DNA from 2 places in the Streptomyces sp. NPDC014727 genome. Region 1 is predicted to be linked to the other one. Evidence: riboswitches for the same ligand, from Rfam matches in the RefSeq annotation. Region 1 holds a riboswitch; the other holds the start of a gene.
What was found. A riboswitch is a leader RNA that binds a small molecule or an ion and turns the genes downstream of it on or off. The one in region 1 is predicted to bind cobalamin.

Region 1 (14,868 bases):
CGGCTCGACTCTGCATCCGCGCAGCTTCCACTACCCCGCGTTCACCGTCGAGGCCCGCTCTGGAACGCCTGTGCGGGTGAGATGGAAGAACCAGCTGTTTGATCGCAAAGGTCGTTACTTGCCGCACCTGCTGCCGGTCGACCCCACACTGCACTGGGCGAACCCACCTGGCGGAACCTCGGCCCGGGACACACGTCCCGGATTCCGCTCGACACCCGGAGCGTACTCGGGCCCGGTACCGATCGTGACGCACCTCCATGGCGGGAAGAGCATGGAGGAGAGCGATGGCTACACCGAAGCCTGGTACCTTCCCGACGCGGTCGACCTTCCTGCGGGATGCGCTGAAGTCGGTTCCTTCTACGCGGAGTTCAAGGACAAGTTCGAAGACCGGTTCGGCGACGCCTGGGGGCGGGGAGATGCCGTCTTCCAGTACGCCAATGCGGAGAGGGCCTCGACCTTCTGGTTCCACGATCACGCCCTGGGCGTCACGCGGCTGAACGTCTACGCCGGACTGGCAGGTTTCTACCTCCTACGAGGCGGCCCTGCGGACCTTCCCGACGGGGTATTGCCCGGTCCCGCACCCCGGGCCGGTGATCCGCCCGGCCGGAAGTACTACGAGATCCCTCTCGCCATCCAGGACCGCTCGTTCCACGTCGACGGCAGCCTCTACTACCCGGCCGGACGCACTGCCTTCGACGGATTCAATGGCCCCTACATCCCGGCCAGCGACATCCCTCCGATCTGGAACCCCGAGTTCTTCGGCAACACGATGGTGACCAACGGGAGAACCTGGCCGGTCCTTCAAGTCGAACCGCGCCGCTACCGGTTCCGGCTTCTCAACGGATGCAACTCCCGGTACCTGATCCTGAAGGTCGTCACCCGCCCGCTTGCCCACAGACCTACGGCCCCCGCCCTCCCCTTCTGGCAGATCGGCAGCGAGGGAGGCTTCCTCCCCGCACCCGTACGGCGCGACCAGGTGCTCATCGCTCCCGCCGAGCGCGCCGACGTGATCGTCGACTTCACGTCCGTACCGGTCGGGACCGAGTTGTATCTCATCAACGAGGGCCCCGACAAAGCGTTCCAGGGCGGGAAGGCGGGTACGGACTTCTCCCCGGCGGACCCGGCCACCACCGGGCAGGTCATGAAGCTCACGGTCGGAGCACTCACCACGCCGGACACGACCGTCCCACCCTCCCAGCTGTCGCTGCCGCCGTTGAAGCCATTGGGGAAGGCAAGCCGCATCCGACGGCTTTCCCTGAGTGAGCAGAACTCCACATCACTCCCGCATGTCGGCCCCCGACACATACTGCTCGGCACCCTGGACCGAAACGGAGCCGCCGTGCCTATGCACTGGGACGACCCCGTCACGGAGAATCCGGCCCTGGGTGCGACCGAGATCTGGGAGATTCACAATCTCACGAAGGACGCCCACCCGATCCACATCCACGAGGTCCAGTTCCAGCTCCTCGACCGGCAACGGGCCGGCCGTGCCGCCCGGCCCGCAGAGCCGTGGGAGCGCGGGTTCAAAGACACCGCAATCGCCTACCCGGGTGCCGTGACGAGGCTGAAGGCGACGTTCGACCGGGCAGGCCGGTACGTCTGGCACTGCCACATGCTCGAACACGAGGACAACGAGATGATGCGCCCCTATACGGTCGGATGACGGTGGAGGTTCCGCCATTCCCTCATGGATTGCCGGGCTGCCGGACACATCCTGCGCACAGTGACGCCCACACCGCGGGAGCACCCCTGCGGATGCCCGGCCACGGTGCGCGGCGTTGCTGCTCACCGCTGCTCGCGCAGCAGCGTGAGGCGGCGTTTGTACTCGTCGTCGTCGATTTCCCCGCGGGCGAACCGCTCCGCGAGCAGGTCTTCGGCTCGTCGGCTTCCCCATGCTGCCTCACCGGTGGGCGGGCTGGGCTGATGACTACGGCGGGCGTTGGTGAGGTAGTGGGTGAACGCGACGGCCCCGACGATCAGCAGCGACCAGAACACCATCATGATCACGGTCATGAGGAGCCATCCACCGCCCCAGCCGCCGTGGTACCACATCATGCCGATCACCTTCTTCAGGACGGCCGACTGTCGACAGTTCCAGGATGGCGCGACGCGGCGCCGTTGAGGAGAGGAAGCACGGGCCCTGCCGGGGGGCTGAACGGTCTTGTACGGGGGTGGTCGTCGGCGAGAACCCGATCAGGACGCGGGCCTCGGGAGAGCGCGCAGAGCGCGGCACGTCGTCGGCTCCGGGGTACGCATGGTCGGCCCGGTGCGTCGTTGGGCCGGCCCGTGTGGTCCTCGCGTCAATCGTGGGGGACGACGGCGACCGGGCAGCGTGCGTGATGGATGGCGGCCTGGGGGCCCAGGTGTGGTGCCGGGGCGCGATGGTGTCGCCGTCGGCCGACGACCAGCGGATCGGCGCCTTCGGCGGCCCGTACGACAGCCTTGGCAGGGCTCACGAGTGGGGTGCTGTCGGTGACGTCCACCTGCGGGAACCTGTCAGACCAGGGGCGGAGGGTCTGGCTGAGGGGCTTCTGTGCGTCTTGAACGATTCCTTCCGCCATGTCGTGGTTGACGCCCCAGGGCACGTATGCGGCCACCGGCAGACTCCGGCCGTGGACGACCCGAAGTGGCAGACCCCGCACGGCAGCGCTCTCGAACGCGAATGTGAGCAGATCGTCGCAGGGGCCGTCCAGTTTGAGCGCCACCACCACCGCGCCGCCTGCCGCAGTTCGAGTGGGCTGTGGGCCGCCTTCGCCCGTACTGGCTCGCACCAGGACCACCGGCCGTTCGGCACGATCCATCTCGGCGGGAATACGGGTCGATTCGGGCACCAGCAGAGGCCACGCGTGCAGCAGGCGCAGCGCGAGATTGCGTCAGCGAGCCGGCGCCGGACACGCCCTACCTCTTCGTACGGATCACGACCGCACCGAAGAGGGCCAGGCCCTTGATGACGACGCGCGGTGTGCCCGGCTTGCCGATCCTGTGCGCGGCGCGCTTGTCGAAGACGCCGAACAGTCCGAGACCCCTCACCTCGACCTCGATGTCGTCCGGAACCACGATCCTGGTGCCGCCCCACAGCACGACGGCCCGGATCTCCGTGTCCTGGCTGCTGAAGCGTGCCTCGGACAGATCCAGCTTGCCGCCGCCCCACATCGACCAGAGGGTCATCAGGGACGGCACGACCCATTGGCCCCTGCGCTCGAAGCCGCCGAAGATGCGCCTGCTCAGGCGTACGCCTTCGCCGTCCAGCAACCATGACCCTCTCCTGTTTGCAAGCTGGACCAATACCTTGTTGTCCAACCGGCCAACAAGGTTCATGGCCAACCAACTCGCCTACCACTGCTTCGGGTTGACTATCCGGCCCGCGCAGCGCGGGTCAGGTCGCGGAGGCAGGGCCGGGCGGCAGGTGAACCGTCATGATCAGGTGGCAGGTCTCGGCGCCGGAGCCGCGGTAGGCATGGGGGGCATCGCCGTCGAAGGTGGCCGTCTGTCCGGCTTCGACGGGGTACTCGGTGCCGTCGACGACCAAGGCCATCCGGCCGGAGGTGACGCTGACGGTTTCCACGACTCCGGCTTGGTGCGGGTGACTGGGGTACTCCTCGCCGGGCTCCAGTTTCCAGCGCCAGACCTCGACCGGCGCCGGGCCCGAGGTCGTCAGCATCAGCCGGGCTTCGCCGCCCTGCACCCCGGTCCACAAGGGGGCGACGGCGTCGGCGGTCACGACGCGGACGCGGCCTTCGGCCGACCCTTCCATCAGCGCGGACACGGAGAGGCCGAGCGTGTCGGCCAGCCGGACCAGGGTGGCGAAGTTGGGGTTGCCCTGGGCTTTCTCCAGCCCCACCAGCGCGCCCTTGCTGACCTGGGCACGTCGGCCGAGCTCGTCCAGGGACAGGCCGGCGCGAGTGCGGGCCGCCCTGACGTTGTGCGCAAGCGTCCGCAGGGCTGCGGCCGTCTCGGCCATCCGATCACCATCCTTGCGAGTGGACCACTGGAATGCACCGTGCGGTCGTTTGGTTGACACAACCCGGTCGATCCGCTGTACGGTTCAGTCATTCCATTGAAATGGTAAGGGATGTGCCGTGATCGCTCTGCTGCTGGCCCTGGGCAGCTCACTCGCTTACGGGTGCGCCGACTTCCTCGGCGGCCTCGGCGCCCGTAGGACTCATGTGCTGCGTACCGTGATGGTCGCGGCCCCGGCCAGCCTCGCGGTCGAGATGCTGCTGTGGCCGCTCGTGGGCGCCTCGTTCAGCGTCGGCGCTCTCGGCTGGGGTGCCGCGTCCGGAGTCGCCTCGGCCGCCGCGTTCACCCTGCTCTACCGCACCCTGGCGATCGGCCCGATGAACGTGCTGTCACCCGTGACCGCCGTGGTGTCCGCCGCGCTGCCCGTCGGTGTGGGTCTGCTGCAGGGCGAGCACCTGGGCGCCGCCGGGCTGGTGGGCCTCCCGCTCGCGCTGGTGGCGGTGGTACTGGTCAGCGCCGGAAACGGAACCGGGTCGGCGCGACCTTCACGTACCGCTCTCCTGCTGGCCCTGGGTGCGGGCGCCGCTATCGCCCTTCAGCTGATCTTTCTGCACCAGGCGCCGTCCGACAGCGGAGTGGCTCCGCTGATCATGGGCCGAGCGGTCTCCTCGGCCGTCACCCTGGCCGCGGCAGGGCTGATGCTCCGCAAGCTCGGACCCGAGCGGCCCGCCTACGCGATGTCGGCAGCCGCCGGTGTGCTGGACTCAGTGGCGAACCTGCTGTTCCTGCTCGCCGCCCGCAGCGGGGACCTCGCCGTCGTCGCCGTGATCACCGCCCTCTACCCGGCCGGCACGGTCCTGCTCGCCCGCAGCGTGCTCGCCGAACGCATCCACCGCGGCCAAATCGTCGGCCTGGGTACCGCCGCGGTCGCCGTCAGCCTCCTCGCCCTGACCTGAGCGAGCCCGCAGCCCACCCCTCCCGCAACCCTGACCCCGACCCCGCACGCGCACATGAAACGGAACCCCCGCACATGACCGACTTCCGCCTCACCCCCGCCGTCGCGGGCGCCTTCCCCGACACCCTCATTGCCCTGATCACCGCCACCGGAGTATGCGGCCACGAACCCTGGCCCCAGACCGCCGCCGCCCTCGAAGACCTGGAGCGGCGGCTCGCCGACGGCACCTGGCAGCCCGCCGACGAGACCGACCCCCGTATCGAGGCGTGGCACGCCGCCTACCGCTCCTTCGGCACCAACCCCCGCCGCATCCGCCCCAGCGTCGACGCGCTCGGCCGCCGCTTCACGAAGAAGGGAACCCTGCCGCGCATCAACCCGGCCGTCGACACCTACAACGGCGTCTCCGTGCAGCACGGCCTGCCGGCCGGCGCCTTCGACCTGGACCACGTCACCGGTGACATCGACATCCGCCACGCGGACGGCACCGAACGCTTCACTCCGCTCGGCGAACCCGACGCCGTCGAGAACCCCAAGCCCGGCGAGATCATCTACGCGGACGCCACCGGCGTCCTGACCCGCCACTGGAACCATCGCGACGCCCACCGCACCCGCGTCACCGAGGACTCCACACACGTGGCCTTCGTCCTCGAAACCCTCCAAGCCCCCCGTGACGGCCACCTCCTCAAGGCAGCAGCGGAGGAGTTGCAGGGGCTGCTCGCTCTTCACGCCGGACAGACCGCCGTGTACTACCTCAGCCCAGCGCAGTCAGAGGTCACCGTCTGAGGTACCAGGAGGGGAAGGTCTGGTCCACCCGTGCTGTGCGGGCAAGGCTGGAGACGGTGATGTCCTGCGCTGTTCGTGGCTGGAGTCGATCAACGTCCGGGACCAGTCCAACTGCTCGTGGAGCGAGCGCAGAACGGGCGCTGCCCCCTGGAGAACGTGCGTGCGTACGCGCGCTCGACCGTGCCAGGATGGCGTCGGAAAGCGAGGTCTCGTGGACGAGTTGAGGCGATTGCGCCTGGCGCTGGTCGCGTGGGCGGCCGGCGGAGCGGAGGCGGGTGCCGCCGCCGCAGTGGCGCGGGAGCTGGCCGGCGGCGGTGTGCGGACGATCGTGCTCGTCGAGGGGACCAGTGATCAGGTCGCGCTCGAAGCACTGGCCACGCGCTACGGCCGCGACCTCGGTGCAGAGGGCGTCGCGGTAGTACCGCTCGGAGGTGCGACGAACATCGGGCGCTTCCTGGACGTCTGCGGTCCTCCGGGGCTCGGCCTCCCGCTGGCCGGTCTCTGCGACATCGGTGAGGAGCGGCATTTCCGGCGTCATCTTGAGCGGGTCGGGCTCGGGTCCGGTCTCGCGCACGCCGAACTGGAGACACTCGGGTTCCATGTGTGCGTCGCCGACCTGGAGGACGAGCTGATCCGCGCTGTCGGAGCCGAGGGCGTGCAGCATGTGATCCAGGCCCAAGGCGAGATGCGCCCCTTCCACACCTTCCAGGGCCAGCCGGCACAACGGGAACGGCCCGTGGAACACCAGCTGCGGCGCTTCATGGGCACGCACAGCGGTCGCAAGGCGCTCTACGCGCAGGCGCTGGTCGCACACCTGCCCCTCGATCGCGTTCCCCGGCCGCTGGAGCGCCTCCTCACTCAGGTCTGATCCGGCCGGACGCCGTCGCGGAGCCGACACGCGGCCCCCGTCAGAGGATCGGAGGACGGGCGTCACTGGTCCCGTATCGAGCCATCGGTGTCCGGTGCATGAAGCCGACGGCCCGGCCCGCCCCGCGGGCGATCGGGACCACCTGCCGGAGCGTTGGCCACCTTCCACCGCTTGGCCCGCCCGGAACGCTCACTGTGGCCGGCAGCCGGCTGTGGCTCCGACCATGACCCGGTCCAGACCGATCTAGACCCAGTTCGCCCATCCAAAGGTGAGGAGGTAGGCCCGGCGCGCCGCGTCCAGTCCTCGAATGCCTCGAAGAGGCATGACAACCTGCACAACGAGGAACAGAGCTGCAAAGGCTCCGGCCACGAGGGCTCCGGCGATCGGTCCCACGAACAAGCCCACGGTCACACTGGCGACGATGACGATCCCCAGACCGAAGTGCGCGGCGGGTAGATCGGCCCTGGTCGCCTCTCGCAGAGCCTTTCGCGACTCCCGTATGCCGCAGTCGTACCGCTCCCGCGCTGCTTTCGGGTCAGCAGCCGGGCCCTCGGGCCCACGTTCCACGATCGTCCCCGTTCTGTCGGAACGGAGCCTAACGCGTAGACGGCTTCCCCTCACGGCTTCCCCTCGGCGGCTGAGGGCTTCCGTGCGCGGGTGGGGCTGGGGCTGGAGCCGTTCGCAGGGTCGGCGCCCCCTGTGGTGGGCTTGCCTGGCGTGTCTCGTCGATGGCATCGAGCATCCGGTTGCCCATCTGAGACCCCACCCGGTCCGTGGTAGTGCCACTCCCCATGGTGTTGCCACCAACACCCCCAACTCACGGCCCGGGGCCAGTGATCGAGGCCCCGGCCCGGACCAGAGTGGTGCCATGTCCACTCGACGCGAAGCCCTCGCCGCCTCGGCCGCCCTGACCGGCGGCGCCCTCCTGTCCGCCGCCCCGACCGCGGCGGCCGTCCCCCGCGTGGCCCCGGGCCGCGCAATGCCCGCATCCGGTCAGCGCCCCGGCGGCACCATCGCCCTCACCCACGCCACCGTCCTCGGCGCGGGCCCCGACCACACCATCCTCATCCGCGACGGCCGCATCACCCGTACCGGCCGTTCGGCCGAGGTCCCGATCCCGCGCGGGGCGACGACGTACGACCTGACCGGCAAGTACATCGTCCCGGGCGGCCTCGTCGAGGCTCATGTCCACAACGACGGGCCCGAGAGCGTACTGCCGCCCCTGTTCCCGCTCAACGGCGTGACCGCGGTCCGCGAGATGTGGGGCGGACCCGTCCACCACGAGTGGCGCGACAAGGTCCGCGCGGGCGAACTCCTCGGCCCGCGCTGGGTGATCGCCAGCTCGATCATCGACGGAGGCCCCTCGATCTGGGCCAATGACACCGGTGAGCAAGTCGTAGAGGTCACCGACGCCCCGTCCGCACGCCGCGCGGTACGGGAGGCGAAAGCAAGCGGTGCCGACTTCGTCAAGGTGTACTCACGGCTCACACCCGAGGCGTACGAGGCGATCGCCGACGAGGCCCGCCGCCAGGGTCTGCGCCACGCGGGCCACTGCCCCGACACCCTGCCCATCGCCCGCGCGAGCGACGCCGGGCAGCAGTCCATCGAGCACCTCCACGCCCTGCTCCTCGCCACCTCCGCCCAGGAGTCCGAGATCAGGCGGGCCATGGCGAAGGTCCGTATCGACCCCACCCTCCACACCAGCTTCGAGCGCTACGCGAGCTGGTTCCGGCAGGTGCACGCTGTGGAGTGGCAGGCGGTGCGGACGTACGACGTCGGCCGTACCCGCGCCCTCTTCGACCGGCTCGCCGCCAACGGCACCCGCGTCACACCGACCCTCACCGTCCACCACTCCCTGGAGCAGACCGACCAACTCCATTCCGATTCACCGGAGTTCAAGTATCTTCCCGAATGGATGACGGGCTACTGGCCCACCATCTGGTCCGCCCTCACCGCCGGCCGCACCGCGCAGGACACTGCCAGGATCCATCAGATCTACGAGCACCGGCTGCGCCTCGTCGCCGAACTCCACCGGGCCGGTGTGCAGTTGCTCGCGGGCACCGACACGGGCACCGGCTACGCGGTCCCCGGGTTCTCCCTCCACCACGAGCTGGAGCTGCTCGCCGAGGCCGGACTGCCCACCCGGGACGTCCTCCACGCCGCGACCACCGCGCCCACTCGGATGCTCGGCCTGCCCACCGACCGCGCCGACCTGCTGGTCCTGGACGCGGACCCGCGCACCGACATCCGTCATACACGGCGGATCGATTCCGTCCTGGTCGCGGGCCGCTACCTGGACCGCGGGGAACGCCTGCGCCTGCTGGCCGACGTGGCGCGCGCCGCCGCCGCGAGCGAGCCCCCGGCCGCGGGGGCCGCGGCCCCCCACATCTGCGTCCACTGATCGCTCGACGGCCGCCCCCTCCGGCCTCGCACTTACACGGGGTGGGCTTTCCGACAGCTGGCCAGTCAAGACGAAAGCGTCTCTGCACAGCCAGAATGAGGATGGTCGAGCTTCTTGTTCCCGCTGAGACCGGAGGAACTTTCGAGATGAAACAGCCTGGTCCCACCTGGTCGCAGGAGCCGGCCCACGAGGAGTCAGCCCACGTCGGACATGCCCGAGCCCGTTCGCCGTTTCGGTGAAGGGGCTCGGTGACGGCACGTGGCGGGGACCACTGGCGGACGCACAGCGCCAGGTCAGCGCACCCTTCCCCGTGGTTTCAGCGCCACAGGCGGCAGTTCGGGAGCGGGCAGCCGACCTCCGCCGTAGCCACGCACTTCCCCGAACCGAGCGCCGACCATCCAGTCCGAACGCGCCTGTGCGATCTCTTCGTGGGAGCGCCCGATGAAGTTCCACCACATCACGATCTCCTCCTCGAAGGGCTCGCCGCCGAGCAGCATGAGACCCGCGTCGGTGTCCGCGCGCAAGGGGAGTTCGGAGCGCCCGCAGCCGAGGTAGAGCATGGAGCCGGGCAGCACGGGTACGCCGTCGACCTCGGCCTGGCCGGACATCGAGAGCACCGCGTACTCGAAGTCCGGATCGAGCGGCAGGCGGGCCTCGGCACCCGCGGACAGGGACACGTCGGCGCCGACGATCGGGGTGTAGGCGGTGCCGGGCGAAGTGGCGCCGTCGAGTCCACCCAGGATCAGGGTCGCGGTGAGGCCGGGCGCGGTGACGGTCGGCAGTTCGGTGTGGTGCTGGAAGTGCGGTTCGACGTGCCGGTGGGCCTCCGGCAGGGCGACCCAGAGCTGGGCGCCGTGGAGGATCCCCGCATGGGACTCCGGGCTCTCCTCGGAGTGGCTGATGGCACGGCCGGAGGTCATCAGTCCCAGCTCGCGCGGGCGGATCGTCCGCAAGCTGCCGAGGCTGTCCCGGTGCAGGACCTCGCCGTCGTGCAGCCAGCTGACCGTCTGCAGACCCATGTGCGGGTGGGGCGGTACCTGCATCCCTGGTTCGCCGGCGATGTCGTCGGGGCCGTAATGATCGACAAAGGCCCACGCGCCGACCATCCTGCGGCCCAGGTTGGGCAGCAGCCTGCGGACCTCGGTGGACTCACCCAGCTGGACGTGGCGGGGGGTGAGGAGTTCCCGTACGGGCTCGGCGACGACGAAGCCCCGTCCTCCGCAGACGGAGAGTGCGGCCTGGCGATCGAGATTGCTCATGGCGCTCAACCTATTCCCGCGCGAGCCCGGGGGTGCCGGTACCCACGCCGATAATTTAGTGGAATATTCAACCAGTGCATCATGTTCGGGTCAGTGAAGCGTGACCGGGCGCATGGCGCGGTCAGCAGCAGAGCGGGTCCGGGGCGGTCCGTGAAGGAGGAGTCAAGTGAGCGAGACCTATTTCGAGTTCGGCACGGCCGCTGAGCGTTGGGACCGTGCGCAGATGTTCTTCGAGGCGAAGGAGTACATGACTGCGGCCCGGATTCTGGAAGGGCTGGTCGAGGAGGCGCCGGAGCAGGTCTCCCCACGTCTGCTGCTGGCCCGGACCTACTACCACTCGGCGCGGCTCGGCAGGGCCGAGACGGAGCTGCGGGCGGTCCTGGAGCGCGACCCGGTGGAGCCGTACGCCCGGCTGATGCTGGGCCGCACGCTCGAACGCCAGGGTCGGAGCGCGGAGGCGACCGGTCATCTGCGGATGGCGGCGGCGTTCTCCGGGGACTTCGACTTCGACGGTGACCGGAGGGCCGGCGCCTGACGGTCGTGCGGGGTCTCAGCGGTCGTGAGGGGCGTTCGACAGACGGTTCAGCCATTCCGTCAGGAGGGCGCCCTCCGCCGCGGTCGTCGCCGGGTCGGGCAACTGTCGCAGCAGTGCGTTCAGTCGGGCCCCGGTGGCCGGCACCCGGGGCCCGGACGTGGTGACCCCCGTGTCGGCGGACACGCCTCCCGGACAATCCGGATGCCGTGCGCCCGCCCCGCGTGATAGTTCACTCGGTCATGACCGACCTTGAGACTCCCCGCCTCCTCCTCCGCCTGATGAGCGCCTCCGACGCCTTGCAGGTGATGGCCGGCACGCCGGGGGAGGGCGCCCGTTGGGCACCGGGATACCCGCCCGCCGGCGAGATGGCCGCGGCCGAGCGCTTCCTCGACGCCTGCGCGACGACGGGGGATCCGAGCCCCTTCGGCTCGTACGAGATATGTCGCCGTGAGGACTCCCTTGTGATCGGCGGGCTGGGATTCCATGGCGCCCCGGACGAGAACGGGCACGTCACGATCGGCTACGGCCTCGTTCCCTCGGCTCAGGGGAAGGGCTACGCCTCCGAGGCGCTGCGCGCTCTGCTGCTGTTCGCCCGCGAGCAGGGGGTGATCTGTGTCCACGGTGACACCGACCTGGACAACCTCGCGTCGCAGCACGTCATGACAGCCGTCGGCATGCGCCTGGAGAAGGAGGACGCGCAGCTGAAGTACTACCGGGTCGATTGGGGCCGGCAGGGCGAGGAGCAGTGAGTACGCGTCCGTCCGTTTCCCGGTACGGCCGCGTCGGGCAGGACGGCGGAACCCGCCGGGAGGCTCCCGGCGGGTTCCGCTGTCCGCTGGCGGTGAGTGCTACGCCGGTCAGCCGGCCGTGGCGGCGACCCGGTTCGCCGTACCGTCTCCCGTCGCGACGGTGTCGGCCCTCGGCACGAGAAGCCGTTCCGTCAGGTGGCCGAAGACGAGACCGAAGGTCACCCAGAGGGTGGCCTGTACCGCGAGGGTGGCGAGCCGGAACTCCCAGAGCAGGGTGGCCGGGAAATCCCTTCCGACCTCGTTGAACGAGGGCAGGAACGCGTAGGCGCCCCCGATCACGACCGCATAGGCGGCCGATGCGGTGACCGTCGCGTTCCAGTTGCCCAGGCGGGGAGCCAGCCGCTTGCCGAGGATGACGGCGGCGACCGCCAGCAGCACGCTGAGGGCGACCATCAGGAAGAACAGGGCCGTGCGGCGGCCGATGGTGTCGGGGTTGCCGACGGCCGGCGGGTTGGCCGGGTACTTCAGGAACGGCACGATGTACACCGCCAGCAGGGCGGCACCCGCGATCAGGGCGGCCGTGGCCCGGGGGCCGAATCGGCCGATCCGGCCGAGGGCGTAGCAGAAGACGAGGGCGGCGATCCCGCCGATCGCCACACCGAAGACGAGCACACCGGTGGCAAGACCCGCGGTGGACTGCAGGGTGCGGCTGACGAGTTCCTCACCGCCGCCGTGGTCATGGCCGTGCGACTCTTCGAGGGCGATGGCCGCGTCCACCCGGGACTCGCCGAGCAGGTACGCGACGACCAGTGCGAGCGCGCCCGCGGCGAGGCCGGCCAGCATGCCGCGGACGAGCAGGGCTCTGACAGATATGGAGTTCATGAGGTCTTCCCCTGGATCGGACGGAGCGTCAGTGGCAGGGGAAACCGAGGAGGTGGCGACCGTCGTGGACCCACTCGTGGACACCCTCGCCGGAGATGACCGCGGTGGCGCCCTGTTCCGCGCCGACGAAGTACAGCAGTACGAGCATGAGAATGCCGAAGAAGACCGCCCAAGGGGCAATGGACTTCAGGGAGATGGGTGTGATCGCCGGTACGGCGGTGGCGGGGACAGCACTCTGTGCCATGGCAGAACCTCCTGAGGGAACACGCGTCCCGATCGTGGTGCCTGAGACGAAGGTGCTGGGTCTGACTTCCCGTACGGGTACGGGTACACAGTGGCGCGACCGTGCCGGATTCTCACCGGACTTCCGTCACACCTTCGTCATGTTCGTCGGACGATACCCCCTGGGAGCGGACAGGGCCACGGTACCGTCGGCGGGGCCGCAACGCCCGCGTGCCATGGTGGGCGCACGCGAGAGGCGAGGCCACAGTTCAGGGAGTAGACCGGGCCATGACGGTACAGCTGATGTTGATCTCACCGGCGCTCAACGCCGCGCTGCGCGAGGCCCGCATGGACGACGATGCCCCGCTGGACGCGGCCGGGGCCCGGCGGGCCCGTGCCGCCGCCGCGGCGGTGCCACCGGCCGACCGGTATGTGCGAGGGCCGTCCGAACGGTGTGCCGGGACCGCCGACGCGCTGGGGTTGCGCGCCGGGCCCGAACCCGCGCTCCGTGGCTGGGACATGGGGCGCTGGAGCGGACGGAGACTGGCCGAGGTGAGCAGCAGCGAGCCGGACGCGGTGTCGCTCTGGATGACCGATCCGTCGGCGGCTCCGCACGGCGGCGAATCGTTGCTGAAGTTCTGCGCCAGGATCGGCGGCCTGCTGGAGGCGCTCGAGTCCGGGGACGGCGAGGAGGGCAGTCGCGTGCTGGCGGTCGTAGAGCCTGCCGTGGTGCGGGCGATGGTCGTATGGGCACTCGCTCTGCCGGCGGAGGCGTTCTGGCGGCTGGATGTCGCCCCGCTCACCCTGACCGGGCTCAGCGGCCGCTCGGGACGGTGGAACCTGCGCTGCGGCCGGCCGCTGTCCCCCGCTCCGCAGGGCCGGCTTCCGCGGTCCGCCACCACTCGCGGGGACAACTGAGGTGCCAGGGGCCGCGGTCAGCGCATAGTCTGATGGCGCAGCTGGTTCGCCCTGTCCGCCAGACAGACGCGTCGCAAGAGGGAACCCGGTGGGAATCCGGGACTGCCCCGCAGCGGTGAGTGGGAACGACCGCCGTCATCAAGCACTGGACCCTGAACGGGCTCCGGGAAGCGACGGCCAGTAGGTGTCTCGTGCGCGAGACGTGCCCGCGAGTCCGAAGACCTGCCAGTGCCCGTGCGCGTCGGACGCGCACGGTGATCCCGGTGACCTCGTGGGCGGGTCGGCGTACGGATCGGGCAGGGCACACGCGCGTCGGCACGACGCCGCGGTTCCGTCCGATCCGTCCTCCCTTCGCGCCTTCGACCCGTCCCGGGGTCGTACCAGGACACACGCTCGCGAAGGAGAGTTCCGTGACCAGCAAGTCCGCAGCCGCGGCAGCCCGGGCCACCGTGTACGGCTGTCCCCGCCAAGGGGCAGACCGGGAACTGAAGAGGGCCGTCGAGGGGTACTGGAAGGGCCGTGTCACCGCGGCCGGTCTGCGGGAGACCGCCGCCGGCCTGCGCCGCGCCAACTGGCTCCGGCTCGTCGACGACGGCATCCACGAGGTCCCGACCGGTGACTTCTCGTATTACGACCACGTACTGGACACCAGCGTGATGGTCGGTGCCGTACCCACCAGGCACCGCGACGCCGTCGAAGCCGACGGGCTGGACGGCTATTTCGCGATGGCACGCGGGACGCAGGACGTGGCGCCGCTCGAAATGACCAAGTGGTTCGACACGAACTACCACTACCTGGTGCCGGAACTCGGTCCCGACACCGTCTTCACCGCCGACTCCGCCAAGCAGGTGGCGGAGTTCGAGGAGGCGCTGGCCCTCGGGCTCAGCCCCCGACCGGTGCTCGTCGGCCCGGTGACGTATCTGTTGCTGGCCAAGCCCGCTCCGGGCATCGCCGCCGACTTCGAACCGCTGACGCTGCTCGACCGACTGCTGCCGGTGTACGCGCAGGTGCTGGCCGATCTGCGCGCGGCCGGCGCCGGGTGGGTGCAGCTCGACGAGCCGGCGCTGGTCCAGGACCGCACCGCGGCGGAGCTCGACGCCACCGCGCACGCCTACCGTTGCCTCGGCGCGCTCGCCGACCGGCCGCGGCTCCTCGTCGCCTCCTACTTCGACCGGCTCGGCGAGGCCCTCGGCGTTCTGGCGAAGGCGCCGGTCGACGGACTCGCGCTCGACTTCACCGGTCCGGCGTCCGCCAATCTGCCGGATCTCGCCGCGGTCGGCGGTCTGCGGGGCAAGCGGCTGGTCGCCGGAGTCGTCGACGGCCGCAACGTGTGGAT
Region 2 (14,401 bases), on a different contig from region 1:
TGGCCCCGGTGATGATGCAGCAGATCAAGGGCCTGCACGGATGCATCGCCAACGCCTGGCCCTATGACAAGAACGGTCACCTCATCTCCGGACCGCACGTGACGTGACGCGGCGGCCGTTCCCGGAGGCGCGCCGCTCGAGGGACCGGACCGGCGCTGGGCAGCAGCGGGGTGGGGCGGCAGTTCGCCGAGGAACCTGCGATGGACGGCGTGGAGTTGGAGTGCGTGGCCGTGGGTGAACGAACGGAGGAAGGTGCCCAGTGTGGACGGGGCACGGACCCCTCGGAACAGGGTCGGCATCGCACCGTGACGCAGCACGCGGAGGTCGTCGATGCTGTCTGCCCCTGCGGCCATGCCGACCACGATGCTGCTGACCTTGGCGTCCGCCGACGCACCCGCGCCGTTCGTCGTCCCGGTCAGCTTCACCTTCTGCGTCACCAGGTCCGACAGCCCACACCGTTCGGCCAGCCGCATCATCGGAACCAGTCCGGCATGCGCAACCAGATTCGGGTCATCGAACACAGCGGACACCGCACGTGGCGGCGTGGAAGAACGCATCCCGGAGATGCGCCTCCGAACTGGTTGAGTAGAAGCCGAGTCTGTCGAACGAACGGGTCTGGCTCGTAGTCAGTGGTGACGATGGGTGTCTGTCAGGGTAGGAGGATGCGGTGGCGGAGGAGGTCGAACCCGGCACGTCCGTGCATCTGTCTCATGATTCTCTTGGTGCGGGTGTTGACGCCTTCGGTGCGGCCGTTGTGGTAGGGCAGGGTGAGTCCGGCGATCACGGCGGGCCGGTCGATTTCGAGTCCGTTGGTGAAGCTGCGCAGGTAGGGAAGGTCGACAGCGCAGGCGGCCGTGATCCACTCGGTGAGTTTCACGTGGTGGCCCTCGGCCGGTTTGAGTAGGGCGGCGAAGCCGCGTACGAGATCGGCGAGTGCGGTCATCTCCGGACAGGCCGCGGTGATCTTCTCCAGCAGAGCGGTCTCTTTCGGGCGGCCATGGAGCCAGTTCCATGTCCCCCACACGGTGCCGCAAGGCCACGACCCGGACTGGCGGTCGGTCCGACGAGGCCCGCGCCGCTGCTGCCGGTCATCCGGTGAGGCGTGGCCTCGGACAGGAGAGCGTCAGAACGAGGTCCACGTGAACGCGACCTGGTCGCGGTTCTCTATCTCGAACTGGCAGCCGCCGACCGGAGTCGGGGTGCCGTTCACGGAAATGCTCCAGTAGGCGGAGCCGCCGCCGTTCACGCCCTTGATGGTGTCGACCGAGTAGTCGTCGAAGGACGCGTACCAGGCGCCGTCCCAGGAGAAGTTGTTCCACTTTGCCGCGTGGTCCAGGGCGGCCGTCGGAGTCGGGACCTTCGACGTGTTGGCACCGCCGTTGGTGCCGTCGCACTTGTGGGTGCCGCCCGTGGCTGTGGTGACGTCATGCCCCCAGGTCGTGACCTTCTTCTGGAAGAGCAGGCCGTCGGAGCTCTGGACAGTGACGGTGACTCTCACCGGTGCGTTGGTGAATCGCATGGTGGCGTTCTCGGCCTGCGCGGCCGAGGGTGCTGTGGCGAGGGTGAGACCGAGAACCGCGGTGGTCACGGTGGCACGGCGGATCAGATTCTGGCGCATGAGGTTCCTCTCGATCGTGCGGTGCGGTGTGGTGCGATGTGCGACCGGCGGCAGGGTGCAGTCGGCCGGGGTTCAACCCGTCGCGGAGCCCGGGCCCGCATCGCTGCGCGCGAAGCGGATCGGTGCCTGGAAACGGGCCTTGCGGGCGGCGCGGCGGAAGACGGTGAGGACGGCGGGACCGGCCAGGGTGATGCAGATGAGGTTGGTGACGGCGCGGCCGGTGTCCCAGCCGAGGGATGTGGCCAGGTCGAAGGCGATGTATCGCTGGAACTGCTCGGTGAACGGGAGCCCCGGCAGGTAGGCGATGGAGCTGTTCGGGTCCAGGGAGAAGGGCCAGAAGGAGAGGTTCAGGAGGAAGCCGAACAAGTAGCCGGAGAGCGAGCCGTAGATGGCGAGCATGAGGACTTCCCGGCGGCCGGTCGCCCGGGGGAGGAATCCGGCGAGCATGCCGACGAAGGCACAGCCGAACATCTGGTACGGCATCCACGGACCCACGCCGCCGGTGATCAGCGCGGAGGCGAAGAGGGAGGTGCACCCGAGAGTGAAGCCGAAGCCGGGGCCGTACACCCGGCCGGCGAGGACGAGTATGAAGAACACCGTTTCGATGCCGGCCGTACCCGCGCCCAGCGGACGGACGGCCGCGTTGACGGCGGACAACACGCCCAGCATGGCGAGCGCCTTGGAGTTGATGCCGCCTTCGGCGATCTCGGAGATCACCACGCAGAGCACGATCACCAGCAGCACGCCGAAGATCAGGGGCGGGGCGTAGTTCGAGCCGAACGTGCCAGGTGCTACGAGAAAGGGCCAGAAGAACGCGACGACGCCCAGAAAAGCAGCCATGGCGATGACGACCCCGGCCCGGGCACGGATGCGAATGGCCGCGGTGTACATGCTCACGAGTCGAGGTCCGTTCTGTCAGCGGGGAGTACGGCGGCCAGCTGGTCCACGGTGAGGAAGGGCAGTGGGGCCAGGATCTTCGCGGTCTGCGGGGCGAAGACGGGGGAAGCGACGATGACCTCGCCGGTGGGGCCGTCGGCCACGACGTCACCCTCGGCCATGACCACGACGCGGTCGGCCGCCCGGGCGACGAACTCCACGTCGTGCGTGGAGATCACGACGGCCCGCCCCTCGGCCGCCAGCCCGTCCACGATGCCGATCAGCTCGCCCTTGGCCCGGTAGTCCAGACCGCGCGTCGGCTCGTCCAGCAGCAGCACTCGCGGGGCGGCGGCGAGTTGGATCGCCAGGACGAGGGCCAGCTTCTGGCCCTCGGACAGGTCGCGTGGGTGAGTGGTGTCGGGGATGCCGGGCGCCAGCCGGTCCAGGATGGCGCGGGCCGGTGTCCCGTCCGCCGCGACCCCGGACTCGGAATCGGCCTGGTCGAGCTCCTGCTTGACGCTCTCCAGGTAGAGCAGGTCGGTGGGAGTCTGCGGGACCAGACCGACGAGCTGCCGGGCCGCTGCCGCCGAGACCTTCTGTGGGTCCTGTGCCTTCGGGCCGCCGGGCTCACCCACGGCCACCGAGCCGGCCCTGCGGGGCCCGGAGCCCTGGAGAGCCCAGAGCAGGGAAGACTTGCCGGAGCCGTTGCGGCCCATGAGGGCGGTGATCTCCCCGCCGCACAGGTCGACATCGACCTCACGGACGGCGGGAACGCCCTGGTACGTCACAGTGATCCCGCGCGCGGTGAGCAGTTTGGCGCGGTCCCCGTCGGAAGCGGGCCGCACCGCTGGGAGAGCGACATGGGCCAGCCGGGTGCGCAGCGGTGCTGCGGCCCGGCGGGCGTCGCGGATGGAGAGGGGAAGCGGGGACCAGCCGGCGGTGCGGCCGAGTTCGACGATGGGCGGTGCGATGGACGACGTACGGAAGATCTCGGCGGGCGGGCCTGAGACGACGTGGCCGTCGCCGGGGAGGTGAATCACATGGTCGGCGTACTGGACGACGCGCTCCAGGCGGTGTTCGGCGAGGAGGACGGTGACGCCGAGGTCGTGGACGAGCCGGGTGACGGCGGCCAGGACCTCTTCCGCGGCGGTCGGGTCGAGCGCGGAGGTGGGTTCGTCCAGGACCAAAACCCGCGGGTGGGCGGCGAGGACGGAGCCGATGGCGACGCGCTGCTGCTGGCCTCCGGAAAGTTCGTACAGGGCGCGATGGCGCAGATCGGCGAGGCCGAGCAGGTCGAGGGTCTCCTCCACGCGCTTGCGCATGGTTGCCGGGGGTACGGCCAACTGCTCCATGGCATAGGCGAGTTCCTCCTCGACGGTGTCGGTGACGAAGCCGTCGAGAGGGTCCTGGCCGACGACGCCCACGACGTCGGCGAGTTCGCGGGGCGGATGGTCCGCGGTGTCCCGGCCGTCCACGGTGACGCGCCCGAAGAGAGTGCCTCCGGTGAAGTGGGGGACGAGGCCGTTGACGGCGCCCAGCAGGGTGGACTTGCCGACGCCGGTGTGGCCCACGACGAGGCAGAGTTCGCCTTCCTCCACGGTGAGGTTCACGTCCCGCAGGACGGGTTCGGCCGTGTCCTCGTACTGGACGGTGACCTGGTCGAAGGTGATCACTTGGGTTCCTCGGTGCGCTGCGCGGGGACGGCCGGACGGATGGGAGTGATCGGTGGCGGGGCCAGGAATCCGGCTGCTCCCGCGAGGACGATCGCGGAGGCCGGGACGAGTGGCAGGGACGGCCAGCTGAGCGGGTAGATGGAGGGGTTCAACTCGGCCGCGTCGAAGCCGGCGTTGGTGAAGAGGAGCACGGCGGACAGGACCCCGCAGCCCGCGACGGCCCACTCGGCGGCTCGCCAGGGGTCGGGCCGGTAGGTCGTGCGGGTGATCCTGCGCCCGCCGAGGCGCAGTCCGGCCACGCACAGCAGCCCGCCGGCCGCGAGAGCGGGAAAGCCGAGCACGGCCGGCGCGGTGGCGTCGAGGAGCCCGTAGGCACCGGCGCACAGGCCGCACATCCCGAGCAGCATGAGAACGCCGGTCGCACGGCGGGAGCGGCGAGTGGCGGTCCCGGCGCGTCCGTAGCCGCGGGAGTCCATGGCGGCGGCCAGCCGGAGGGAGCGCTCCAGGGCGTCTTCGAGGACGGGGACGACGATGCCGCGCAGGGCCCGCAGACCCTTGGAGCGCCCGGCACGCAGCCGCCGGGCCCGGTGCACGCGCTGGACGCTCTGCACCAATTGGGGCGCCACGCTGATGGAGACCGTGACGGCGACGCCCAGCTCGTACAGAGCTCCGGGCAGTACGCGGAGGGCACGCTTGGGGTTGGCGAGGGTGTTGGCGGCACCGATGCAGCAGAGCATGCAGGCAAGGCGCAACCCGTCGGTCGCGGCCGACAGCAACGCCTCCAGGGACACCGGGCCGCCGAGTTGGATGCCCGCGTACCAGTCGGGGGTCGGGATGTGGGGGAGCGAGAAGAGGAAGTGGTCGTGGGGCGTGATGCCGGTGGCGAAGACGGCACGGAAGACCACGCGGATCGCCACGACGGTCAGGGCCAGGTAGAGGTAGTACTTGAAGCCTCTGGCCCAGGGGGCTTCCGTCCGGCGCATGGTGATGACGTATCCGAGGACCGCGAGGACCAGGAGCAGCAGCAGTGGATTGTTCGTGCGGCTGACGGCGGTGGCGAGGGTCAGGGCCCAGATCCACCAGGCGATGGGGTGCAGGGTGCGGGGCAGACGGCGGCCGCCCGTGTCCGGCGCGAGGCCGGACGCGGGCGGCCTGACCGCGTCCGTGCTGGTGTGGGGCACGCGGCTACTCCGTGCGGCGGCGCTTCGCCGCGTACCAGGCGGCGCCGCCGATGAGCAGGACGAGTACACCGGTCGCCACGGCGGGCAGGTACGAGCCCACGTCGTACTTCGCATCGGCCGCGGGCGCCGCGTCGACGACTCTGGGTCCGGAAGCGGGCGTGCTGGACGACGGCGAAGCGGAGGGGGTCGGCGAGACGCTCCCGGAGGGGCTCGCCGAGGCCGAGGCACTCCGTGAGGCCGAGGGGTTCGATGGTGGCGTCGTCGCGGGTGGCGTCGGGTCCGCCGGGGGCGGGTTCTCCGGCGCGGGGCCGGTGTCGACGTTCGGCGGAAGGGGCGCCGCGGTGCGGGTGTCCTTGGGGACGGGCTTGCCGCCGCCGGTGGGCCTCGCGTTCTTGGCGCGCAGCTGATCGGGAGTGACGGTGGGCCGGCCCTGGGTGCCCTCGATGTTCGTCCCGCCGAAGATCCACAGGTCCACGCTGCCGGGCTTCGGCTTGTAGAGCATGGCGCCGAGCTGGCTGTATTCCCAGGTGCTCTGCCCCGGTCCGGCGTGCCAGTACGACCAGTAGGCGGAGGCGGGCGGCGTCAGGACGCAGTCGTCCTGCTTCGGAGTCGGGTACTGCTTGCCGCCCTGATGTCCGCTGTATCCGATGCGGCAGATGAAGGCAGGGCCGTCGTGGCCGGTTCCCGTGGTCCGCCAGCCGCCCTGGTTGAGGAGATCGTACCCAGTGGTGGGAGTGGTCCCGCAGGAGCGGTAGATGGGCCCGCCCCAATGGCTGAAGTCCACGGCGAGCACGACACCCGAGGAGGTGGTGCACTGACCCATCGGCTGAGGGGCGGCCCCGGCGGGGGCCGCAGTGGCGGTGAACGCCGCCACCGTCAGTCCCAGGGCGGCCGCGGTACGGGCCAGGGCGCGCAGGACACGACTGCTCCTCATGCCTCGCCCCCGGTGGTCTCGCGGTGGCGCCGGGCGGCGCGGGTCGCGCCCCAGCCGCCGAGGACCAGCACCACGGCTGCTGCGGCGAGGCCGCCGATCTGTGCGCCGGTGGAGGCGAGGCCGCCGCCCGAGCCCGAGTTGCCGTCCGCACCGGCTCCGCCCGTCTCCTCGCCCGGGGTCACGATGTCGGGCGTCGAAGGAGAGCCGGATGGCTGGCCCGAACCGCTGGGCGCGGGCTCCGGGGTGGTGCCGTCGAGGCTGCGCGTGAGAGTGCCGAAGGAGATGCCGGTGGCGCCGCCGACGGCCTGGGTCGAGGCGCGGACGTCAGACCCGGGCTGGCCGCCCTTGATGACGTTGAACCCGCCGTCGGTGTTCTGCTGAGAGGCCAGGAACTTGCGGGCCTTGGCGATGCCGTCCGCGTATTTCGTGGCGTCGAGCGACAGGCCCTGTACGGCCAGAGCGGCGGAGTTCACGGAGTTGCCGGAGGCGCCGGGGAAGCCGCCGTCCGCCAGCTGCTGGGTGGCCAGCCAGGCCAGGGCCTTGTCCACGGCCGCCTGTGAGGCGGCGTCGGGCAGCAGGTCCAGGGTCATGGCGGCCATCGCGGTGGAGTCGACCTCGGCGTCGCTCTTCTCGCCGATCAGGCTCGGCCAAGCACCCGAGGGCTCCTGAAGGCTCTTGAGATAGGCGATCGGTTCGGCCGCGGCGGCCGTCTCGCCCGCGCGGACCTGGGCCATGACGCCGAGGGACTGGGAGAAGACGGAAGTGGCGTAGGTGTAGTTGCCCTTGGCCGCGCAGGGGCGCGGCGTCGGTGTCTTCGCCGGGCAGATCGCCTTGGCCAGCGCGCCGATCAGGTCCTGCCCGCCGAAGTCTCGGGGGTCGCGGCCCACGACCTCGGCCAGGACGGCCGCCTTGCCGATGAAGCCGCCGCCCGCGTACTTGGTGCCGATCAGCGTCCAGTCATGAATACCGCGGCCCTTGCCGTCCTTGCCGCCCTTGTCGAGGAAGTCCACGATGTTACGCAGAGCGGCGTTGTCGTGGCCGGTTGCGGCGAGTGCGTAGGCGCCGTCGATGGTCATGCCGAAGTCGGCGAATCCGGATCCTTTGGCGTTCTCGTAGTAGTGGCCCTGTATCAGTCGTTTATGATCGGTGAGGTAGGCCGTGCCCTTCTTCAGGTCGGGCCCGTCACCTGCCGGAGGGATGGTCGGCGGGTCGGCCTTCTTGGTGGTCAGCGTGGCCAGGTCGCTCTTGGCACCCGCGATGACAACCGGGGTGGTGGCGAACAACCGGGGCTCGGTCTCGCCCTCCTCGAAGCCGAAGCCGCCCCCGGGGAGCTGCTGCCTGGAGAGCCAGGAGACACCGGCGTCGGCCCGGGCCGTGTCGCCCAGGGCACGCAGGGCCTGCACCGCCCAGCCGGTGGGGCCCGCGCTGCCGGTCGTCAGGTACGACGCGGAGGGCCAGGCACCGGTCGGGAGCTGGGACTTCTTGAGATAGGCTCGCGCCTTTCCGACCACCGCGTCGTGGCCGCCGGCCCGCTTGAGGGCCAGGGCGATCAGTCCGGTGGAGCTCGCGTCGCTGTCGCACCACTCGCCGGCCCGGATGAGGATGCCCGTGAAGCCGCCGTCCTCGCACTGGAGCCCGGTCAGCCGGGTCACGGCGTCGGCCGGGGGTGCTACATCGCCGTTCAGCAGGGCGATGACGGCCATGGCCTGGGCGTCGGCCTGCCCCGTGGTGCGGAAGTCGCCCTTGGTGAGGCAACCGGGGATCGTCTCGCCGTCGCCGATGTCTCTCGGGCAGACGTACTTGACGAGGTCCCCGAGAAGATCGTGCCCGCCGAAGTCGCGCGGGTCCTTGCCGGTGGCCTCGGCCACGAGCGCCAGACGTGCGGCGGCCGAGGCGTCGGGAATCCCGTCCTTGCCTGCCGGGTACGCGTACGCGTCCGTCTGCGCGGGTGTGGCCAGGAACGCGGCGGCCCTCCGCGCCGCCGGGCTCTTGGGATCGGCGGCGGCCAGGGCGTAGACGACCTCGGTGGTGAGCAGGTGGTTCGCAGTGGTGGTGCCCTCGTCGACGACACGCTCCTCGTCCGTCAGGTTCCCGGTGAGCCAGCGGGTGGCGGTGGCCACGTCGACCGAGCCAGGAGGCACGGTCGGCGGGTCCGTGGGACCGGTCGGGTCCGTGGTAGGAACACCGCCCTTGGCCCGTACGTCGTCGGGAGAGAAGGTGGGCTTGCCGGTGGTGCCGCCGACGTCGGTGCCGCCGAACACCCAGGCGTCCACGTCTCCGTCCTTGGGGGTGCGGGACATGGCGCCGAGGGGGCTGTAGGTCCAGTTCTTCTGCCCGGGCGAGGCGATCCAGTACGACCAGTACGCGGTGGCCTGCGGGGTGAGGACGCAGTCCTCCTTGTCCGGAGTGGGGTACTCCGTACCGGTGTTGAAGGAACCGTTGCCTATCCGGCAGATGAATCCGTCGCCGTCGTGGACGGTGCCGGTGGTGCCGAACCCGCCCTCGTGCAGCAACTCGTAGCCGGTCGTGGGGGTGGTGTCGCAGCCGCGTACCACCGGGCCGCCGAAGGGGCCGAAGTCCACTGCGACGATGGCGCCGGTCGTGGCGGTGCACTGCTCGACGGGGTCGGCGCTCGCCGGCGGGGCAGTGGAGAACGCCACTCCCGCACCGAGCATCAGAAGGGAAGCGGTCAAGAGAGACAGCAGCTGCTGTCTCCTGCTTGTCCGCCGTTTCGACTGCTGTTCGGTCCCCACGCGGCCCCTCGTCTCTGCCGGGCGGCTGCGTACGTGGCGATGCGCCCCCGCACGGCTGCTGTGCCATGGGGAAGGGTGCGACGACCACGCCGTAGTCCGCGACGGCGTTCCTCGTGTCTCTGTACCTGCTCCAGGCATTCCGGCTCACCCGGGACGAACCGGGCCTACGGTTGCGGGTCAGCGCCGGAATTCGACCGGCTTCCCCTGGTGCTGAGCGTCTATCAGCCGGAGTGCAACACGGATCTGGTCGGGCCGTCAAGATGGTGTGTGCCTCACCGGACGAATCCCGGACACCCGGGGTCCGTCCCCGTCCGAGTGGCTGGCGGACCCTTGACCACTCGGGTAGCGTCCTGGGCTGCCAGATGGGGGAATCCGGTGCGAAGCCGGAGCTGACGCGCAGCGGTGTGGGACGGCGGGGGCCGTTTCCGAGCCCGAATGCCCATATGGCGAAGCAGTACATGAAGCCGTACCACGCGTTCCGGACGGTGGCTCCCGACCATGCCCGGCCGTGCCCTTGCACGGAGAGCCCGCCATGCACTGGAGGCCGGCGTCCGCCGATTCCAGGAGCAGGCCATGCCCCGTCTTCGTACTTCCCGTCGTCTCGCACTCGCGGTGCCCGCGGCGTTCGGCGCTCTCGCCCTCACCGTACTGCCCGCCTTCGCGACCTCCAGTCCCGCGCAGATAGCCACGTCCAAGACCAACGGCGTTTCCTATCTCAAGTCGCTCCAGGCGGCGGATGGTTCGTACACCGGCTCCGGCTTGTCCAACGAGTGGGCGTTCAGCGCCTTCGCGGCTTCCGGCACAGCTGTCGTCGATGTCGCTCCGGGCGGCGACACCACGAAGAACGCCCGCACCGTCTATCGCAACCTGCTGTCCACGTCCGGCTGGCCCTCCGCTGCCCCCGTGGTCACCGACTACGAGCGGGGCACGCTGAACGCGTACGCCGCCGGCATCGACCCGGCCCGCGTCTCCGCCTCCCGCAACCTCGTCGCCGACATCTACTCGTACTGGCAGACCGCCGAGCCCGGCTACTTCGGCCCGTCCGGAAACTTCAACGGCACCGTCTTCGCGGCTCTCGCTCTCGGCGGCGCCAAGACCCAGACCGGCGGCGCCCGCATCCCGCAGTCGCTGACCGACTCGATGGTCACCCGTATCCGGGCCAACCAGCACGTCGACGGCGGCTGGACCTACAGCAAGGCCGAAGGTGACTCCACGGCTCTCAACTCCGCGAGCGACGTCGACATGACTGGCGCCGCGATGGCCGCCCTCTGTGTCTCGGGCGTTCCCAATACCGACGCGGACGTCGTCCGGGCCAAGAACTTCCTCAAGGGCAAACTGGTCGCCACCACCGGTGCGTTCAACTCCCTCTACGGGGTCAACACCAGTTCCAACGGCTGGGGCGTGGCGGGCCTGAACGCCTGCGGAATCAACCCCCAGACCGGCGACTTCGTCACCGTCAACGGCAAGACGCCGATCGACTTCCTGATCGCGAACCAGTTCAACCCGGCGGGCGGCTTCAAGTACAAGCCGTCCGACACCGCGCCCTCCCCCTACTCCTCGATCGACGCACTTCGCGCGGTCGTCGGCGGCGGTTTCACGGCCGCCCCGCCGACCCCGGTCACTCCGGGCGCCCCGCAGTGGGTCGCCCAGCCCACCTTCACCGCGGGCACCTCCACCAAGCTCGCGCTGACCGTCGACGACGGCACCGGCAACCTGAAGGTGTGCTCGGTGCCCTTCATCCCGACCGGGACGACCACGACCCTCGGGGACGTACTGGCCGCCGCGACGAGCGGAGCCTCTCCGGCGGGCTGCGTCACGAGCGTGACCCCCTCGTCGGGCACCGGCACGATCACCGCGATCAACGGCAAGGCCAATATCGGATCCAACACCTGGAAGGCCAGTGTTGACGGCTCCGCCTTCGCCGGCGCCCTTCGCGAGAAGTTGATCAACATGGGTGACACCATCGCTCTGCGCTGGGGCGCCTGATTCTCACGGGTGAGGGCCCCCGCCGTAGGGCCCTCACCCACGTTTCGTGGTCAGGTACCCGCACGTCGCGGCCGGCGCCGCGACTGCCGCATGAGCGTGAAGTGATGGCTCCTCAACTCGCCAACTTTTCATGGGTATTGAGCGAGAAAAGGGGAACAGTGACCGCCAGGCTGGTGCTACTTCGGCCTCGCGTACGCGCGTAGCCGCTCCTCGCGGCTTGTCAGACAACAGCTCGCACAGCGCACCGCCTCCGCACTCGTGTAGTACAGACAGCAGGTGTTGCGCAGATAGACCAGCCGCTCCTGGCAGTCCGGCGCCCGTCGGACCCGTGCCACCTCGCCCAGCGTCGCGAGTCCGCCGGGCGCGGTGTCCACGAACTGCCGCCAGCGGGACGCCAACAGATCCACCTGGGCGCCGTACGCGCACAGCGCCGTGGCGCAGCCATGGGCGATCCCTCCACTCAACTGCCTGGCCCCGGCGCGGGTACGACGGTGCAACGCATCGGCGATGGGCAGCAGATGCCCGTCGAGCACGGTGCGGTGCAGCAGCCGCACGGAGTCCTCCCCGGCCCGGGGTACCAGCAGCCGAGCTCTGCGCACCCGGACCCCGCCGATCCCGTGCGCGGCGGGGCGCACCAGGACATTGCCGGACCGCATGTCCGGGACCTCGTCGTGCAGCGCCCAGTGGAGCACGGCGGCGGCAGTGACCCGGCCCGCGTACACCGCCATCAGGGTCAGCGCGGTCGCATGACCGGTGCGGTGGCCGCTGCTTGTGCGTTCGCGCTCCAGCAGCGTGGACAGCTCCTCGCCCGCCGGATCGGCCAGTCGGTCGGCTGCCAGCCACTGCCCTGCTTCGCTCGCGGACGGTTCGCCTTCGGTGACCTGCCAGCGTGGCCCGTGCGGCGAGGGCGTCCAGTCGGGGGAAGTGCCGTCACTCATGACAGCGGGAGGTAGACGACGTTGGGGGAGCCGGTGACCGGGTGGACGCCGATCCGGGACCGTATCCCGTAGACCTCGGCCAGCAGCTCTTCCGTCAGGACCGCGCGCGGGGAGCCGGACGCCACCAGCCGTCCGGCGCTCAGGACGAACAGCCGGTCACAGTAGGAAGCGGCCAGGTTGAGGTCGTGCAGCACCAGCAGATTGGTGGTGCCGAGCGTCCTCACCAGGCCGAGGATCTCCAGCTGGTAGCGGATGTCCAGATGGTTCGTGGGTTCGTCGAGCGCCAGCAGCCCCGGTTCCTGGACGAGGGCGCGGGCGATCAGGGCCCGTTGCCGTTCCCCGCCGGACAGCTCTTCGAACCGCCGGTCGGCCAGGGACGCCGCGCCGACGCGCTGGAGCGACTGGTCGATGCGGCGGGCGTCGTGGGCGTCGTCCTGCTCCCAGAACCGTTTGTGCGGGCTTCGGCCCATCGCCACGACCTGGCGTACGGTCAGGCCGAAGGTGCCGGGGCTGTCCTGCGGGACGACGGCGACGCGGCGGGCCCGTTCCTTCACGCCGAGGGAACCTGCGTCCACTCCGTCCAGCAGGACCCGACCCGCCGCGGGGCGCAGGGCGCCGTACACACAGCGCAGGAAGGTGGTCTTGCCGCTGCCGTTCGGCCCGACCAGGCCGACCGTCTCGCCGGGGGCGGCGTCCAGCGTGACCGCGTCGAGCAGGATACGACCGGCCACCTCGTAGCTGATCCCGTCGGCGGCGAGCGCCGTCGGGGACGGTGCCGGGCTCATCCGGTGATCCCTTCGGTATGGCTGGAGCGGCGCAGCAGCCAGAGGAAGAACGGGCCGCCCACCAGGGCAGTGATCACCCCGGCGGGAATCTCTTCGGGGGCTGCCACGGTCCGCGCCAGCAGATCGGCCAGGAGCAGGAAGACGGCCCCGCCGAGCGCGGTCACCGGCAGCAGCCTGCGGTGGGACGCGCCGACGATCAGCCGGGCGGCGTGCGGAACCATCAGGCCGACGAAGCCGATCGCCCCGCTGTAGGCGACCAGCACCCCGATGATCAGCGACACCAGCACGAAGACACCACCCCGGAAGCGTCCGGGGTCCAGGCCGAGGCTGCGGGCCCCTTCCTCCCCAGTCAGCAGCAGATCCAGCGGACGGGCCAGGCTGATCAGGACTACAGCCCCGACACCCAATACCACGGCGGGCAGCACCAGTTGGTCCCAACGGGCGCCACCCAGGCCGCCCAGTGTCCAGAACAGGATCGCCCGCACATGCTCGGCTCGCGAGGACAGCACCAGGATCAGGCTGGTGAACGCGGACAGCACGTACTGGATCGCCACCCCGGCCAGAATCAGCCGGCCCGTCGTCATGGTGCCGCCACGCCGGGCCATCGCGTAGACGGCGACCAGCGCGGCCATGGACCCGGCGAACGCTGCGACGGGCAGCGCCACGTCGGTGGCCACCCCGGCACCGACCCCCAGCACGACGACCACGGCGGCGCCCGCCGACGCCCCGGACGAGGCGCCCAGCAGAAACGGATCGGCCAACGGGTTACGCACCAACGCCTGGAGCACCGCGCCCGACAGCGCCAGCCCGGCGCCGACGACGACCCCGAGCAGCACCCTGGGCAGCCGCACCTCCCACACGATCGTCGGGAACGCACCGGAGCGTTCACCGCCCAGGACCGTACTCAATACCTCGCCTGGCGGAATCCGTACCGGGCCGAGCGCCAGACCGGCCACCGCCGCCGCGAGCAGCAGCACCGTGAGGGCGCCGATCACGACGGGGGCCGAGCGGAGGACGGACTTCGGGCCGGGGCGGGCGGACCCCGTGCTCACGAGGTGCCGGGGTGCAGCTGCCCGGCCAGGTCCTGTACGGCGTCGGCGACCCGGACACCGAGCACCGCCGAGGACAGCGGGAGTACCGCGAACTTCTTGTTCTTGACCGCCGGCACGTCCGCGAGTGCCGGGTCGTTCAGCAGCCGCTTCTTCTTGGCCTCGACCGTGGTGCCTCCGTAGTCGTAGATCACGACCACCTCGGGCTTGCGCTTGATGACCTGTTCCCAGGACACGTCGCCGAAGGTGGCGTCGAGGTCCGTGAAGACGTTCCTGCCCCCGGCGAGCCGGACGATCTCGTTGCCGATGCCCTTGCCGCCCGCCGTGAACGCGGAGCTGTCGCCGGAGTCGTACACGAACACCGAGGGATGTGCGGAGCCCCTGAGCTCCGTCTCGACCGTCGTGATCTTCTGTCGTTCCTCGGCGATCAGCTTCTTGCCGCGCTCCGGTACACCGAAGGTCCTGGCGACTTGGGTGATCTCGGTGGCGAGTTGATCGATGCCGACCTTGCCCTTGGCGCAGTTCTCGATGTTCAGCCGGGTGTTGATGCCGTCCTTCTGGAGCCCCGCCCGGTCCTGGCCCTTGGCCTTGTCGAAGGCGCTGCTGTA

Region 2: linked by a shared signal. The riboswitch ahead of ACF1B9_RS37130 (hypothetical protein) and the one ahead of ACF1B9_RS15755 (CbtB-domain containing protein) in region 1 are both predicted to bind cobalamin.

What each region holds. Positions count from the first base shown of each region.
Region 1 is NZ_JBIBYR010000008.1:205,839-220,706, forward strand. It holds gene ACF1B9_RS15685 (multicopper oxidase family protein) at 1-1,663, shown strand, start outside; gene ACF1B9_RS15690 (SHOCT domain-containing protein) at 1,786-2,055, opposite strand; gene ACF1B9_RS15695 (universal stress protein) at 2,301-2,831, opposite strand; gene ACF1B9_RS15700 (LiaF domain-containing protein) at 2,899-3,252, opposite strand; gene ACF1B9_RS15705 (helix-turn-helix domain-containing protein) at 3,377-3,961, opposite strand; gene ACF1B9_RS15710 (EamA family transporter) at 4,080-4,916, shown strand; gene ACF1B9_RS15715 (B3/4 domain-containing protein) at 4,991-5,698, shown strand; gene ACF1B9_RS15720 (TOPRIM nucleotidyl transferase/hydrolase domain-containing protein) at 5,910-6,566, shown strand; gene ACF1B9_RS15725 (hypothetical protein) at 7,435-8,967, shown strand; gene ACF1B9_RS15730 (pirin family protein) at 9,261-10,226, opposite strand; gene ACF1B9_RS15735 (tetratricopeptide repeat protein) at 10,393-10,761, shown strand; gene ACF1B9_RS15740 (hypothetical protein) at 10,777-10,944, opposite strand; gene ACF1B9_RS15745 (GNAT family N-acetyltransferase) at 11,001-11,510, shown strand; gene ACF1B9_RS15750 (CbtA family protein) at 11,619-12,392, opposite strand; gene ACF1B9_RS15755 (CbtB-domain containing protein) at 12,421-12,636, opposite strand; adenosylcobalamin (AdoCbl) riboswitch at 12,640-12,788, opposite strand; gene ACF1B9_RS15760 (histidine phosphatase family protein) at 12,903-13,532, shown strand; cobalamin riboswitch at 13,558-13,777, shown strand; gene metE (5-methyltetrahydropteroyltriglutamate--homocysteine S-methyltransferase) at 13,943-14,868, shown strand, end outside.
Region 2 is NZ_JBIBYR010000053.1:885-15,285, reverse strand. It holds gene ACF1B9_RS37175 (DUF3152 domain-containing protein) at 1-107, shown strand, start outside; partial or broken gene ACF1B9_RS37170 (IS1380 family transposase) at 180-356, opposite strand; partial or broken gene ACF1B9_RS37165 (transposase) at 650-988, opposite strand; gene ACF1B9_RS37160 (DUF4430 domain-containing protein) at 1,124-1,618, opposite strand; gene ACF1B9_RS37155 (ECF transporter S component) at 1,691-2,509, opposite strand; gene ACF1B9_RS37150 (ABC transporter ATP-binding protein) at 2,512-4,167, opposite strand; gene ACF1B9_RS37145 (energy-coupling factor transporter transmembrane component T) at 4,164-5,348, opposite strand; gene ACF1B9_RS37140 (hypothetical protein) at 5,353-6,282, opposite strand; gene ACF1B9_RS37135 (prenyltransferase/squalene oxidase repeat-containing protein) at 6,279-9,035, opposite strand; cobalamin riboswitch at 9,147-9,285, opposite strand; cobalamin riboswitch at 9,359-9,497, shown strand; gene ACF1B9_RS37130 (hypothetical protein) at 9,609-11,021, shown strand; gene ACF1B9_RS37125 ((2Fe-2S)-binding protein) at 11,198-11,959, opposite strand; gene ACF1B9_RS37120 (ABC transporter ATP-binding protein) at 11,956-12,744, opposite strand; gene ACF1B9_RS37115 (FecCD family ABC transporter permease) at 12,741-13,796, opposite strand; gene ACF1B9_RS37110 (ABC transporter substrate-binding protein) at 13,793-14,401, opposite strand, start outside.